Regions from separate parts of the Cytobacillus sp. FSL M8-0252 genome, predicted to be linked through region 2. Evidence: riboswitches for the same ligand, from Rfam matches in the RefSeq annotation. Region 2 holds a riboswitch; each other region holds the start of a gene.

Region 1 (5,490 bases), 2.4 Mb from region 2:
AGTCTTCCATCCGCATTGAATACAAATTTTATCGCACCAGGGATATCTAATTCATCATCTAATAAATCTTCCTCACTCACCCGTAAAGATTTTTTAGGTAACTTACTCCATACCTCTAGTCTACCACTTTTCGTTTTTGCTTCAGCTACAAGCATATGGTCTTCCGTCATTCCCGCCAATGTATAAATATCTATAAATTCAGCCAAATCGGGTAAGGATGTCATCAGCGTTTTGCCAACACCAAACGAATCCGAGGTAAGTATTCCCCCATTTGTGTGTACACCAAGAATAAAATCCTCCAACTGATAAACATAGTGATACTCATCATCACCATTGACAAATATGTCATTATCATACTTTGCAATAACAGGTAGAATCCTTAAATGATTTAAATAAATCCGCTTCGCTTCTTCATTCGTAATCAGTGTTTTGGGATAGACAAGTTCAAAATCCATGCTTTCTCTTTCGACTGCACTTAATACCCCATTACTAAGCATTGTAAAACTAATTCCAGAATGAGGGAGTTCCTTATTCAACCGCTCATCTTTGCGATTATATAAAATCATATGATATTCACCTAAGTCAATGTATGCTGACAAATATAACCCATGCCTGAAAGTCGAATCATAGAACCTTTCTATAAACTGCTCTGCTTGCATGATCATATCAAACTTACTCATTTCCCCTGGAATTTCATCTAGTTCATCCGTATAAATGAAAAACTCTGCCACACCTAATTCATCCATACGAACCGAGCCAATTGACTCTCCCCAATCTTCCAACAGGATATCATACACATTTTCTTCAAATTCCATCTGCTCCATAACTAAATCATCTGGGTTGATTCCTTTAAAATAGGTTTTTAGTTGTTCCATTATTAAGTGATTCAAAGCAGCTGTTCTCCTTTAGTTATGATTTAATTAACGTGCAGGAAGTGAAATTTTAACATTAAATCGTTTCTATTTAAAGGTTCTCTTTAATTCTTCCCATAATAATGACATCTATAAATTAGAAAAGCGCAGGGCGCCCGCTTATCGGTGACAAGCATAAGACGAGCCGGCAGAAAGGTTGTTTTTTAACCTTTTTGACGGATTGGCTTATGACCTCGAGCCGATGGCGTCCGGAGCTAGACAAAGCCTCGTTAAACATTTCATATAATGCAATCGCCCTTATATTATCTGCACATACATCTAACTCTAATCTGATGAGTCCTAACTCTTCATCGGCAAGCTTTACTATTCGCTCAAGAAGCGTCTTGCCAATCCCTCTTCCTTGTACTTCTTCATTAATAGAGATGGACACATTCCGCTATATCTTAACTTTCCACTTCTCTCTTCTAAGGAAGCTATCCCTCGAACATGACCGTTACATTCTGCAACAAATACATCGTCTTCTTTTGTAAGTCCTTCAATATAATCTTCAATATCTTTTAATCTCCCCGATGATAAGGCCATTGTTTGTTGAATAATAGAATCTTGCCTATGCATATCATGAATATCTCTTGCATCATTTATATGTATCGGTCTAATCTTTATTTCTTCCCCCATATAAAAACTCCTTTTTTTATAAAACTGTTCTGAATGAAAACTTATAAACCAAGACTACCACTTTTCTTAGTTTGAAAATATTGCTTTATTCATTTACGAATGAACAGTATAAAAAGTTTCTTATCATTGCACTGACATAATCACTACGATACAAAATATATATGAAAGGAGGCATCGAGATATTTTATGAGCATCCAAAGGAGGGTAATTTGAATATGCTTGCTTTGTTCAGTCTTTTTCTAGTTGTCGGCTACAGTTTCTTTTTCTTTATTAGTGCCGTTAGAAAAAAGAAAGAAATAGCTACAAAATATTCTAAATGTATTCCCATGGTGGTTGGTATGACGAGTAGCTTAACAATCGGTTTGATTATATCTGTGTGGTTACCAGAAATGGCTAAAGCAACTGTATTATCAATTCTCATTAGCGCTGTCATTGCCATTTTTATAGGACTACCGTTTAAAACAAACGGACTCGTTGAAGCTCAAGCGTCAAGTCTCATGGGAAGTATGATGGGGGCAATGCTAGGCATTATGTTGGTACCCAGTGAAGTTACATTTATGATCATTAGCATGGATCTGATTTATTTAATTAGTATTTTTGCCATGATGCTTCTCATGCACAAAAAACATTCATTAAAGGAAGCATTGAAAAATCGACCTGTGCCCTTCTATCTAACATTCTTATTAAGCATCGCCATTATCTGTGCATCGGGAATTCATCAAGAAGCGAAGAACTCAATTCATCCGATTGAAGAAAACACCCCACAAGTAGAACACCATCACTAGTTTAATGATTAATTTCAATTATGTTATTGACTTTTCATGTAATAGATAATATTATGAATATAATTTAATAAAGCATTTTCTCTTATAAAGAGCGGCTGAGGGACTGGCCCTGCGACGCCCGGCAACCATTCATATACCCATATGAACAGGTGCTAAATCCTGCAAAATACTTTTTGGTATTTTGATATATGAGAGAGGTTTACTACTATTCTAGTATATTTATGCCTCTCATGATGAGAGGCATTTTTGTTTTTATCATCACATCAAAAGAGAAACGAGGAGAGGAAATGACTGTAACAATCGTAAAAGGGGCTCCAGGACATTATTTATTAGGTTCAGGCATTCTAACAGAACTCCCCGACCTACTTAAAGATATTTCTGTTTCCAAATACCATATAATAACCGGTAAAAAAGCTTGGCAAGCCGTGCAACCCTACTTGCCCAAGGAAGTAATAGATAACAACGTTCACCTTCATTATATAGATGGTCACACTACCTTAAAAAAGGTCCATGACATCCAAGAAATAATAACAAATGATGGTGCTAATGGCGTAATAGGTATTGGTGGTGGGACAGCATTAGATATAACAAAAGCAGTTGCGATTGAAGCATCTGTTCAATCCATTCTTATACCAACAATCGCAGCTACCTGTGCCGCATGGACACCATTAAGTGTTTTTTATAATGAAGAAGGCAGCTTTACTCATTATACAGAGTTCCCTATTGCGACAACCCTCGTATTGGTTGAACCTGAAATTATTGCTAAAGCGCCTATTACTTATTTAAAAGCAGGAATTGGGGATACATTAGCCAAGTTTTATGAAGCTGAAGCTCTAATTGAAAGTTTTTACCCTGAAGAAACACTTCCTGTACCTAAACAAATTTCGCAATTTTCAGCTAAAATTTGCCGAGATACATTGCTTAATGATGGTGAAGCCGCACTACAATCAGTAGCCAAAAACGAAACCTCAAAAGCACTTATCCGTGTGATTGAAACGATTATCATGACTGGGGGTATGGTCGGTGGATTCGGCGAAAAAGCAGGACGAATCGCTGGTGCCCATTCGTTTCATAATGGACTAACCGTAGCGGATGCAGCCCAAGATTTTCTTCATGGGGAATTAGTCGCTTACGGGATTCTTGGTCAATTGGCCATTGAAGAAAAATGGACGGAAGTTGATTACCTTCTCCCGTTTTATGAGAGCTGGCAATTGCCAAGTAGTCTCTCTAGTCTAACTATTGATGTGAATGATGAGCAATTAATGAAGACAATTGTAAAAAAGGCGATACGCCCAACTGAATCTATTCACTTTATGAAAAACGAGATAAGTGAACATTCTGTTTTACAAGCACTTCGATTATTAGAAAAACAAAATGAACAAAAAGGAGTTCAAACATCATGAAAAAATGGTTACTAACTGGAACAGTCTTATTATCTTTAACAGGCTTAGCTGCATGTGGTAGTGATGAAGCCAACAACTCTACAGAAGGATTATATGACGATGAAGAATTAGTCATTGGTGTCACTGCAGGTCCACATGAGCAAATCTTAGAAAAAGTAATTGAATTAGCTAAAGAAGAAAATATCAACATTAAATCACAAGTATTTACTGATTATGTGATGCCAAATGTCGCATTAGCTGAAAAAGAGATTGACTTAAACATTTTTCAAACAGAGCCTTATTTTAATGCATTTAAAGAAGATAGAAATTTAGATTTAGTTAAATCTTTTGATACCGTTTCATTCCCGATGGGCATCTATGCACTCAATGTAAAAGATGTAGCTGAATTAAAAGATGGCGCAAAAATCGGTCTTCCGAGTGACCCAACAAATAGTGGCCGAGCTCTATTACTATTTGAAAAAGCGGGATTAATCGAATTAGATCCTGAAACAGGTATTAATTCAACAGTTCGTGATATTGAAAAAAACAATGGTAACTATGAATTTATTGAACTTGACTCTGCTCAAATCGCTCGTCAGCTAGAAGAGCTTGACGCTGCAGCTATTAACACGAACTTTGCAATTGAAGCCGGTTTTGTCCCTTCTAAAGACGCTATCTTTATCGAGCCTAAGGATTCACCTTACGTAAACCACGCTGCTGTCCGTACGGAGAATAAAGATGATGAAATTCTTGAAAAATTAGCTGATATCTACCGCAGTGAAGAAATTGAAAAGTTTGTTGAAGAGGAATTTGACGGATCAGTTATCGTCTCTTGGTAAAATGATTAAAAATGAGCGTTACGGAGGGAGCATCAAATCATGATAGAGCTTAAGAATATAACCAAAACCTTTACAGGAAAACAAGGAAGCATCCATGCATTAAAGGATGTCTCACTATCAGTGAATCAAGGAGAAATCTACGGGGTTATCGGATACAGCGGCGCTGGTAAAAGTACATTAATTCGCTGTGTGAACTTACTTGAAAAACCTGATAATGGTTCTGTAAAAGTCAATGGGGTGGATTTAACCACGCTGACACCAGGAAAACTCCGTGAAGCAAGAAGTCATATCGGCATGATTTTTCAAGGGTTTAACTTATTAAAAACAGCAACAGTTTATGATAATATTGCTATCCCTCTTAAACTAACAGGATTAGATAAGAAAGAAGTAAAGAGCCGCGTTAATAAATATTTAGAGATTGTCGGTTTAAGTGAAAAACAAAATGCTTATCCAGCTGAGTTATCTGGTGGCCAAAAGCAAAGGGTTGCTATTGCACGTGCATTATCGCATGAACCAGAAGTATTACTCAGCGATGAAGCAACAAGCGCCTTAGATCCAGATACAACAGAGGCAATTCTTGATTTGCTATTAAAAATCAATAAAGAATTAGGGATTACGATTCTCCTTATTACACATGAGATGAATGTTATCCAAAGGATTTGCGATTGTGTGGCCGTTATGGAAAATGGGGAAATTATTGAAGAGGGACGAACGAAGGATATCTTTACCTCTCCTCAACACAGTACAACAAAAAGATTCGTTAATAGCTTATTTTCACATGATATCCCCGATGATCTATTAGAGGAATTAAGTGAAAGTGGCCAAGTGGCAACATTATCTTTCTTTGGTGAATCATCAGGTGATCCTGCACTTGCATTAGTAACGAAAAAATATGATATTTTCCCTAATATCTTATCTGGTAATATTACAAGATTAA
Region 2 (5,490 bases):
TATTATATTTTAAAGCAGAAGGCTGATGTATTCCATGCGATGAAAGGCTTTTTTAAAGAACAAGAACAGAAGGAAAAGTTAGCGTAATGAGAGCCTGTTTTGAAAGGTTCGCAACTAAGTTCTGAAGTGTAATAGCTTACTTACGAGCGTTTCGGAGGCAGGTTTTGAAAAATGATGAGAACAAAGCAATCGAGCTTTTTAGTTATATCACAGCGATTGATGCTGTGTTTTTTTTTTGCTCAACTGACTAAGCACTAGGTAGATTTGAGCACTTTTATCTGTAATTCTTTTAAGTAGCTCTCTTCATCTACTTATGTCATAATTTTCATAAAGAGTAATATGGAGGGGTTTCCTTTGCACAAAATTCAAGATTTAGGTAATGATATTCAACTGATTGATTTAATGGATTTACAAACACCTGAGCGTACGGGGGCGTATATATTAGGTGCTGAAGAATTAACAGTGATTGAAACAAGCGCTAGTCCTTCGATTCCTCACCTTATAGAAGGGTTGCAAGAATTGAACATTAACCTAGAAGATATCAAGCATATTATTGTCACCCATGTACATTTAGACCATGCTGGTGGAACTGGTTTGTTCTTAGAACAATGTCCAGAAGCAAAAGTATATGTTCATCCAAGAGGTAAACGGCATTTAGCTGACCCTAGTAAATTAATTGCTGGTGCTAGAATGGTATATGGCGATGAGTTTGATCAACTATTTAATCCGATTGTGCCAATTGATGAGAAGAGGTTAGTCGCGATGGAAGAGGGACAATCATTGGATATCGGTGGACGTTTGTTAACTTTCTATGATACCCCTGGCCATGCAAAGCACCACTTTTCAATCCATGATTCGAAAAGTAATGGCTTCTTTACTGGCGATACAATTGGCGTATTTTATCCTGGCATAGCAAGAAAAGGATATCCATTAGTCCTGCCATCGACTTCTCCTAATCAGTTTGATCCAGAGGCGATGTTATCTTCTGTTGAAAAAATCGAATCACTTCAACCACAACATATCTTTTTTGGGCATTATGGTGAGGGCCCTGAACCAAAGGATGTTTTTACACAAATTCGTTATTGGTTACCTATATTTACTTCAGTTGCAGATGACGTTTTTCTCCAAGGAAATGACATAATAAAAATGCAGGAAGCCATACAATCGGAATTGTTGGAACAAGTAAAACATTATTTATTAACAGCGCACGATGTTGAACTTAGTGCAGAGGATAAGAAGCTAATAGGCTTAGATTTAAATGTCTGCACAATGGGGATGATTGATAGATTGCAGAAAGAGAAATAAAGATTTAAGTCGTGTGGTTTGGAGGTAATTAACATGGATTTGGAAGAAATAAGATCAGAGATACAGCATCGTCAATCAGATATATTGGGTAGCTCTAGATTGGATAAATTCGCTGTTCTTCTTCCCCTAATAGAAAAAGATGGAGAAATACATATTTTGTTTGAAGTACGGTCTTTATCTATGAGAAGACAGCCAGGGGAAATTTGCTTTCCTGGGGGGAAAATGGATCAAGACGATGTGGATTTGATTGAGACGGCAAAAAGGGAGACCAGTGAAGAGTTAGGTATCCCAATTGGAGAAGTCTCTGTTTTTTCAGAACTTGATTATGTAGTGACACCTTATGATACAGTGATTTATCCGTTTGTAGGCACAATAGAGAGCATCAGTGATCTTAAGCTAAATCCAGAGGAAGTGGATCAAATTTTCACAGTACCACTTACTTATTTTTTGAAAGAGGGACCATCAATTCATTATATTGAGATGAAGCCAGAGCCTAATAGTAGCTTCCCTTATCATCTCATTCCTAATGGGGAAAAATATAAATGGCAAACGCGAAGGATGCAAGAAATTTTTTATACTTATAAAGGTCATGTGATATGGGGGTTAACAGCTAAGATACTGTATCATTTTTTGACACTTATCCAGGATGAAAATAAATAAATTTTCAAAATGTTATTGACGATTCCCTATAAAAGGGTATATGATGTTAAACAAATAAATAGAACTTCTTATCCAGAGAGGCGGAGGGACTGACCCAGTGAAGCCTCGGCAACCAGCAATCTTTTGTATGGTGCCAATTTCAGAGGATATTATCCAAAGATAAGGAGAAGGTGAGCGTGTGAATTCAAAGCCCTTCTGCCCTTCTTGGTGGAAGGGTTTTTTATGTGATAGAGCCAATATTTTATTGGAATATAAAATATATTCAGATTTTATATTGACGACAATTTGTTTTTTGGATATAATTCTATTTGTAATTAAAGTATTAACGCTTTAAAAAATAAAATATTTCTTATCGAGAGTGACGGAGGGATCAGGCCCTATGAAGTCCGGCAACCTTCAAGCAAATGCTTGAAAAGGTGCTAAATCCTGCAGGCAGTGAATGTCTGGAAGATAAGATGAGGCAACCCCCTCTTCTTATGAAGAGGGGGTTATTTATTTTAATTATCCGACTAAAAAGTAGAGGAGAGTATATAATGACGAATCAATTTAACACTTATGATGATGAGACGATTTTATTACATGGAGGTCAATCACCAGACCCGACAACGGGATCTCGTGCAGTTCCTATTTATCAAACGAGTTCATATGTTTTTCATAATACAGATCATGCGCAAAGCCTATTTTCATTGGATGAGACGGGAAATATCTATTCACGAATCGGTAATCCAACGGTAGATGTATTAGAAAAACGTATTGCTTTATTAGAAGATGGGGTAGCGGCAGTAGCGACTTCATCTGGAATGGCAGCTATAGCTCTTTCGATTATGAATATTGCCCAAGCGGGTGATGAGATTGTTGCAGCTTCGAACCTTTATGGTGGAACATATAATCTTTTTGCTATAACACTTCCGAAATATGGGATTAAAGTTCATTTTGTTGATGGTTCTGACCCTGAGAATTACCGTAAAGCGATTACGCCAAAAACTAAGGCTTTATATGGAGAGATTATTGGGAACCCAAGTCTTCATGTCCTAGATGTAGAGGCAGTTGCAAATATTGCTCATGAAAATGATATTCCTCTTATTATTGATAATACTTTCGCTTCACCTTATCTTTGCAAACCAATCCAATGGGGTGCAGATATTGTCATTCACTCGGCAACAAAATGGATTGGAGGTCATGGAACAACAATTGGTGGACTTGTAGTTGATGGCGGACGATTTAATTGGAATCATGATAAGTTTCCTGGTTTTACTCAGCCAGACCCAAGTTATAACGGTATTGTTTATGCGAATGAGTTTGGTACTCTCGCTTTCAGTACAAAGCTTCGTGTTCAGTTGCTGCGCGATTTTGGGTCATCATTAAGCCCACATAGTGCATTTCTTTTACTCCAAGGATTGGAAACACTCCATTTACGTATAGAGAAACATACGGAAAATGCAGCGAAGATAGCCCATTTCTTAAACGCTCATCCAGCTGTCGATTGGGTCGCATATCCAGGTTTAGCAGAGCATCCAGGGCATGAACTCGCGAAGAAATATTTAAACACTGGCTTCGGTTCCATTGTGAACTTCGGTATTAAAGGTGGCCGAGATGCGGGTAAAAAAGTGATAGATACCATTGCATTGTGGTCTCATGTAGCCAATGTAGGTGATGCGAAGTCACTCATTATTCATCCGGCTTCAACCACACATCAACAGTTAAGTGCAGAAGATTTAATTAAAAGCGGTGTAAGTGAGGAACTCATACGTTTATCAGTTGGGATTGAATCGGTTAGAGATTTAACCAATGACTTAGATCAAGCCTTCTATGAAGCGACTGGTATTTCTTCGAAGGGAGAACAAAAAGGAGAAACAGCAGTAAATGATGAAGGTGTTATTCGATGGGCATTACAATCATCCTCATTAAAAGAAGATGTGGATGGCAAAGAACTGCAAAGAGCAAAAAGGATAGCTGTTGTTGGATTAAGTGGAAATCCTGCTAGACCAAGTTACCGTTTAGCAAGAAAAATGCAAAGATTAGGTTATCAAATCGTGCCAGTTAATCCAAGAGAAACAGAAGTATTAGGTGAACAGGCATATCCAAATTTAAAATCCATTCCTTTTACCATTGATATTGTGCAAGTATTTAGAAGCCCTGAAGCTGCGATAGAAGTGGCGAAAGAGGCAGTAGAAATCCAACCGAAAGTTTTCTGGCTACAAGAAGGTGTCATTTCACCAAAAGCAGTTGAAATAGCAAAAGAAGCCGGACTTGAAGTGGTACAAAATCGCTGCACATATAAAGAGGCACAGAGATTAAGAGGTTCTATTGTAACCTTTGCTTGTGAAATTTAAAACCGAGATTGAGGAGAGTCATCGATGAAAAAATGGTTCGTATTTTTAATTGTCGTTTTATCAATTGGATTCATTAGTGCTTGCGGGGATAGTGAGGCAAACACCGATGATAGTAATGGCGAAGGAAAACCAGAAAAAATTGTTTTAGACTATGCCTATTATTCTCCAACAAGTGTAGTTTTAAAGAAATTCGGCTGGGCAGAAGAAGCGTTTGCCGAAGATGATATTGATGTTGAGTTTGTCCTCAGTCAAGGGAGTAATAAGGCACTTGAGTTTCTTAATAGTAGCAGTGTTGATTTTGGCTCAACTGCAGGTGCAGCGGCATTAATTGCAAAAGCAAATGGTGCTCCAATTGAATCAGTCTATATATACTCAAAACCAGAATGGACGGCATTAGTTGCACCGAAAGAATCAGCTATCAAATCAGTTGAAGACTTGAAGGGAAAGAAAGTAGCAGCAACGATTGGAACAGATCCATATATCTTTTTACTGCGCTCATTAAATGAAGCCGGATTAACATCAGCGGATGTTGAAATCGTTAACTTGCAACATGCTGACGGTGGAACGGCATTAACAACAGGGCAAGTAGACGCTTGGGCTGGTTTAGATCCACATATGGCTAAATTAGAACTTGAAGCAGACACAGAATTTATTTATCGAAATATCGATTTTAACACTTATGGCACATTAAATGTGAGAAGCGAATTTGCTGAGAAGTATCCTGAACAAGTGAAAAAAGTAATTGAGCTTTATGAAAAAGCTCGTACATGGGTATTAGAAAATCCTGAAGAAGCGGCAGAGATACTGGCAGAAGAAGCACAAATCACCCTAGAGGTAGCGAAAAAAGAATTAGAGAGAAATGACTTTAATGAACCAATACCTGGTGAAGTGCAAATAGAAGCATTAAATGCTGCTGGTGAGGTTTTAAAAGAAGAAGGCATTATTAAGAGTGATGACGTAGGTAAAGTGGTTGATGAATTAATAAACCCAGATTTCTCAACAGAGGTCATTCAATAGGGTTGGTAAAGGAGAATGAATATGAAGGAAGTCATAGCGATCCCCAAAGTAAATGAGGGTAAGGAGAAGCATAGAAAAATTAACCCTAGTATTCAAAGGGTATTACTTGGAAGTATCGTGCCAATCTTACTTATTCTTGCATGGGAGTACTTGAGTCGGATCGGTGTGTTCCCTC
Region 3 (5,490 bases), 1.1 Mb from region 2:
TTTTGATAATATTTCTGCGTTACATTTGTCATCTCACGATATAAATCAATAATATCATTTCGGTAGGACGTTGCTATATGAAGGGTGTATAGTCCCATGCTAATTTCCTTTAACACCATACACAAAAGAATATCAAATCCCTCTCCAAAAATTTTAGGAGCTTTCAAGTTCACATCGGCATTAGTGAAGCCTTGAGGTATAACAGCACCCTCATCATTAAATATCTGTTCAATACGGTGGACATTTGGCTCTAACTCAGACCATAAACCTTGCATAAGCTTTTTCGCTTTTTTATCCTCGGACACTTCTATAAAATGTTCTAAAACCCTTAATATCATTGTTTTCTTCTGATAAGTAATCCACAGTGCACCAATTTCTGTAGATGTCATTTTACTTCGATTGACCATTCTGTCACCTACTTTTATAAAATAACCATTCTTGTGACTAAGTTTTGCTATTCTCCTACTAAATATTCCCTTTATATCAAAAAAGCTAGAGGACAGGGATAGTCGTTCCCTTACCTCCAGCTTTCTAAATTATCCCCAAAGCATACGAAAACGCATAGCTGCATCAATTACTCTAGCTGTCGCTCCTTCATGCCTGGATGCATACTTCTTTCGATTGACACAATCAATTAACATTTGATCACATTGATAACAATGGCCATATCGATCAATGCAGGCATCATGTTTCTGACAACAAGAATCCACATAATTGATGGGCTTGCCTGGACCGCTACAACCCGGGCCACAATACCGATAACCTCCAGGCAAACAAAAACCTTTTTTATTAAACCTGTTCACTATTTTCACCTTCTTATCCTTTTATATATATTACAAACAGTAAGTCCATTTCGCCTGTGACCTTACCTAATAGGGGAATATTTTTATCAATTTATTTCAGTGCTTATTGGTCAAATAACATAAAAAAGCCAACCTATCCAAAAAGGATAAGTTGGCAACTATTGAATTCGACTAAACTTAATCAAAGTAAATATAATTGGAACTATCGTGGCAAGTAAAAACACTGGCAGAAACCAAATGCCTAAAGAGTCCGCCCATCCTAATGCTACTCTAATGGATTGTATAAGTATAAAGCCGAATAATGCGAGGCAAATATTCTTTATGACATTTAGCATTTTTCTACTCGTTAAGTAAAATGCGGCTGCATTTGATTCATTGATGCGTGCAGGGTAATTATGAATATGAGGAAACCGTTCAAATATCCCCATCATAAACCATAGAAACACGCCGATAATTGGTAAGATAAATAATTCATATTTAGAACCCCACCGATCAACTTCCCCTGAAGCATTGTAATGACCCGGTACTTGTTCAGGTATAGCTGACCAAGACACAACTAAGAATACAATCGACCCAATGAATACAATAAGACCAAGTATGTCGCATCCCCATTCCCATTTAGTACGAGGCAATTTAAGTACTGGTCTATCCATACCCCATTCCTCCTCTTTCCGTTCGTCTTTTTAATACATACGAAGGAAAGATAAAAAGGTTTCATCCATTAGATAATCAAAGGCAACTAGTTCATACAGGGAATTACGCGATGGCTCTATCCCCCTTTTCATGAAAGGAAACAGGCGCGTCGTAATGGTAAGATATCAGTGTTGATGGCTCTGTTTGAGAAAAATATTGTCATTCATACTGTATGAGGTGAATCGCCTGAGACATGCGATCAACAAAGTATATGGTAAAGGAATAAAGAATGGTTCTTTGATAAGCAGTTTAACTTCACACTTTTCACCCTTTATAATGCAAATCGTAATAAACCTACGTACATTGTTTTAACGCTTGCGTGATATCAGCCATCACATCTACAGGATCCTCTAAGCCAACAGAAAGGCGGATCATTTCGGGACTCACACCCGCCTCCGCTTGTTGTCCAGGTGAAAGACGAGCATGTGTTGTACTCGCTGGATGAATAATGAGCGTTTTAGCGTCACCAACATTTGCTAAATGTGATACCAGCTTTAGTGAGTTGATAAACCTTTTAGCTGTACTGATTCCCCCTTTGATGCCAAATGTAAAGGTTGCACCTGCCCCACTCGGAAAATACTTTTTCCCGAGATGATATTGTGGATGGCTTTCTAACCCAGGGTAGTTCACCCAAGAAATATGAGGTAACTCTCCTAACCGTTTAGCCAAAACTTGTGCATTAGCGACTTGCTTTTCTACTCTGACACTTAATGACTCCAGACCTTGAATAAATAACCAGCTATTGAAGGCAGACAGCGTTGCCCCTAAGTCATGGCCAAGTTCAAATCTTGCTTTAAGAATAAAAGCTTTTTCCCTAGAAATTTCAACATAGCTGCGATTACCAATAGCAGGCTTTTTCTCATTAAAGGAAGGAAATCTTTCGTTACTCCATTCGAATCTTCCTCCATCTACAATTACCCCACCGATTGCCGTACCATGTCCACCAATAAATTTAGTTGCTGAATGAACGACTATATCCGCGCCAAATGCAAGTGGTTTTAGTAAAAATGGCGTAGTAAATGTATTATCTACTACTAATGGTAGGCCGTGACGTTTCGCTATCTCACTTAACTTTTCTAAATGTGCTACCTCCATATTCGGGTTGCCAATTGTCTCTGTGAAAATCGCCTTTGTCCTTTTATTAATTTTTCCTTCTAAAGATGTAAAGTCCGTCCCATCAACAAAATGAACATTGATACCGAATTTACTAAACGTTTCTGCAAATAAATGGTAGGTACCACCATAAAGAGCCTGTGTAGAAACTATCTCATCGCCTGCTCTTGCAAGTGTTAAAAGGGCAATGGAAATCGCTGCTTGCCCAGATGAAACAGCAAATGAGGCTACGCCACCTTCTAACTGTGCCATTCTCTCCTCAAACACTGCATTGGTTGGATTTGCATTCCTTGAATAAATAAAGCCAGGCTCTTGCATCTGAAATAAGCTTGCTGCATGATCGGTATCTTCAAACACATAGGATGAAGTCATGTATATTGGTACGGCTCTCGACTTTGTAACAGGATCTGGCACTTGCCCCCCATGAAGCGCTATTGTATCAAACTGGTGATGATTCATTTTTCATTCTCCTCTCACATTTCACTTATAATAAACAAACTCGACTCGGAACCATCTATCAGTGATGAGCTTTTGAGTATGCCAGCACAATGGTTGTTTTTTCATAAATTGAATTTGAAACATCAATTTTTTATGTCCAACACCTTTTTTCAAGAGCAGAAAAAAGACCACTTTCAATAAAAAGAGATTGTACTCTTCCATCGAAAGCCGCCTTTAGTCGTCTAATCGGCATAGATAAAGCCCCTCTTGCTAAAGAAGAGGGGCTCACGATATATCGCCATATCCTCAACTTATCTATCTTGGAATTAGCACCGTTACCTAGTTTTGGTCGGTTGCTGAGGCTTCAAAGGGCCAGTCCCTCCACCTCTCTTGATAAATTGAATTTTTTAAATTTTAAGAGTCATTAATTATTAATCAGAATAACCTTATCATCCGGCGCTGTCAACAGCTTTTTATAATAAATCTTTTATGCAGCACAAAGTCTTTCTTTTGCCTTTATTACTGACACCCAATATTCAACTGGAGATATAAAGGATTGCAAATAATTCAGCTCTTTATTATACATAAGAGCCTCCACTAAAAGATAAACAGACGTATCATTTAAATCGTTAACAATCATATCAAGCAAAGTTGCTTTCATATTCATAATATCTTCATAATCATCGATGATAGCTAACTTATCATCTAAATATGAAAGAAAAGCTTGTAAATGAACAACCTCTTCTTGTAATTCCTTCCACCCTTTATCCTCAGCTAATACGTTTACATAATTAACAAATTGATTGTACTCTTCATGACTATCTCTTTTAATTTTCTCTGCTAATATATCAAAAAATACATGATTGGACATATCCTTGCTGTTCACTATTAGAGCACCACCTTTACTATTTATATAAAATTATAGACCTTCTCTTTTAAATATTCAATAAAATCACATGAAACTATTTTCAATTAAGGAGTCGGGTGGTGTGTAGTTTTAGTCTAAATTAAACCAAGTAGCTAGGATATAAGGGGGATACAATAATTTCTAATTTTTCTTACGCATTTGAATGAAAGGTGAAATCACCCTTCCACTACTAGATGCATATCCAGCTATTTATGTAAGCTTTGTTTTGCCCTTTTTACCCGGCTCATCATTCGACTTGATTCTTTGTTAGCCTTGTTCCTCTCTTTTACATGGCTCATACTTCAATTTGATTCTTTGTTAGCTTCGTTTCTCTCTTTTACATGGCTCATACTTCGATTTGCTTCTTTTTAGCTTCGTTTTGCTCTTTTACATGGACCATAACTAAATCTCTTTTAGCTATGGCAAATAACTTTCCCTTCGATGCAACCGCCTCATATAGAGTAGGATTCAATCATTCAGCCCCTCGCTCGATAGCCAAATTGTGCAGAGATTTCTTTTCCTACTTTTATAATAGATTGACTTTTATCTGCAGAGGGGTCTTTTGGAATCGACTCTGAGAAACCAACTACTGTTATCGCACTTAATAATTCTTGATTGTAATTAAAGATTGGTATAGACACAGAAGATACAGTAGGAATCAAAGGCTCCTTAGCAAAGGCAATCCGTTCCTGCCTTACGCGGTTGATTTCTTCTACCGCATTCCCTTTTCCTTCTTTCCCCATAACCTTAATCCAATCTTTAGTTGTTGCTGAATCAAGGAAGCTCTCGAATATTTTCCCAGTCGATGAAAGCGGTGGTAAAAGTGAACCGAGCTGTGCACCAATATTATAGGCATGTCCCGGGTTCCATATTTTCGAGATAATTGGACCATTATATGTCCACGTAGTTAATAGGCACGTATTGTCTAGTTGATGACTTAAATCCTTCAAATAGGGTAGAACACGTGAAATCACATCTTCCTGCCCTATAGCTGCCACCCCATATTCAATTAATTTACTTCCAAGTTGATATTGTCCATTATGTTTGTCCTTGTATAGAATGTCTAATTCCGTAAAAGTGTTCAAGTATTTATAAAGATTACTTTTTGTAATTCCTGTTTTTTCCTGTATATCAGATAACCTCAATGGTTCTCCGCTAGCAACTAATAGGTCAATAATTCTCATACCAACTTGGATCGATTGGATCGTAGCTTGTTTTTGATTTTTCATGTAAAAAACCCCTATTTTATATTTTTTTTAGTATATCAGAAAAACACTATGTTTTCTGATTTCAGCCATGTTTTGCATCCTTTTGAAAGGAGTTATTTTTCAAAAAGTTTAAAAAACCACAACAAATTCTCTTGAGTTTATCTGAAAATTAGGATACTATAAATTTATCATTAATAGATAACATCGTTCACTATTAATGGAATATTAAACAACCAATGAAGAAAGAGTCTAATAAACGCTCATTAATAAAGGTTTTATGCCTAACACTTCCACACAAAGCGTTTTACTCTTTGATCACGCAATTCCT

What was found. A riboswitch is a leader RNA that binds a small molecule or an ion and turns the genes downstream of it on or off. The one in region 2 is predicted to bind S-adenosylmethionine.
Positions count from the first base shown of each region.
Region 1: it holds a riboswitch for S-adenosylmethionine, as region 2 does, so the genes downstream of both, MKX83_RS20260 (iron-containing alcohol dehydrogenase family protein) here and MKX83_RS08110 (PLP-dependent aspartate aminotransferase family protein) in region 2, are expected to answer to the same signal.
Region 3: it holds a riboswitch for S-adenosylmethionine, as region 2 does, so the genes downstream of both, MKX83_RS02215 (O-acetylhomoserine aminocarboxypropyltransferase/cysteine synthase family protein) here and MKX83_RS08110 (PLP-dependent aspartate aminotransferase family protein) in region 2, are expected to answer to the same signal.

Region 1 is NZ_JBBOWZ010000001.1:3,991,736-3,997,225, forward strand. Features, by position in the region: gene MKX83_RS20245 (hypothetical protein) at 1-890, opposite strand, end outside; gene MKX83_RS24685 (GNAT family N-acetyltransferase) at 1,009-1,302, opposite strand; gene MKX83_RS20250 (hypothetical protein) at 1,236-1,547, opposite strand; gene MKX83_RS20255 (hypothetical protein) at 1,757-2,332, shown strand; SAM riboswitch class I at 2,412-2,527, shown strand; gene MKX83_RS20260 (iron-containing alcohol dehydrogenase family protein) at 2,620-3,735, shown strand; gene MKX83_RS20265 (MetQ/NlpA family ABC transporter substrate-binding protein) at 3,732-4,553, shown strand; gene MKX83_RS20270 (methionine ABC transporter ATP-binding protein) at 4,593-5,490, shown strand, end outside.
Region 2 is NZ_JBBOWZ010000001.1:1,559,766-1,565,255, forward strand. Features, by position in the region: gene yhbH (sporulation protein YhbH) at 1-87, shown strand, start outside; gene MKX83_RS08100 (MBL fold metallo-hydrolase) at 355-1,305, shown strand; gene MKX83_RS08105 (NUDIX hydrolase) at 1,339-1,965, shown strand; SAM riboswitch class I at 2,031-2,131, shown strand; SAM riboswitch class I at 2,312-2,422, shown strand; gene MKX83_RS08110 (PLP-dependent aspartate aminotransferase family protein) at 2,499-4,298, shown strand; gene MKX83_RS08115 (aliphatic sulfonate ABC transporter substrate-binding protein) at 4,323-5,315, shown strand; gene MKX83_RS08120 (ABC transporter permease) at 5,337-5,490, shown strand, end outside.
Region 3 is NZ_JBBOWZ010000001.1:420,004-425,493, reverse strand. Features, by position in the region: gene MKX83_RS02230 (DUF3231 family protein) at 1-407, opposite strand, end outside; gene MKX83_RS02225 (Parvovirus coat protein VP1-like protein) at 537-803, opposite strand; gene MKX83_RS02220 (DUF1648 domain-containing protein) at 962-1,456, opposite strand; gene MKX83_RS02215 (O-acetylhomoserine aminocarboxypropyltransferase/cysteine synthase family protein) at 1,791-3,068, opposite strand; SAM riboswitch class I at 3,356-3,447, opposite strand; gene MKX83_RS02210 (hypothetical protein) at 3,535-3,933, opposite strand; gene MKX83_RS02205 (hypothetical protein) at 4,301-4,426, opposite strand; gene MKX83_RS02200 (IclR family transcriptional regulator) at 4,431-5,183, opposite strand.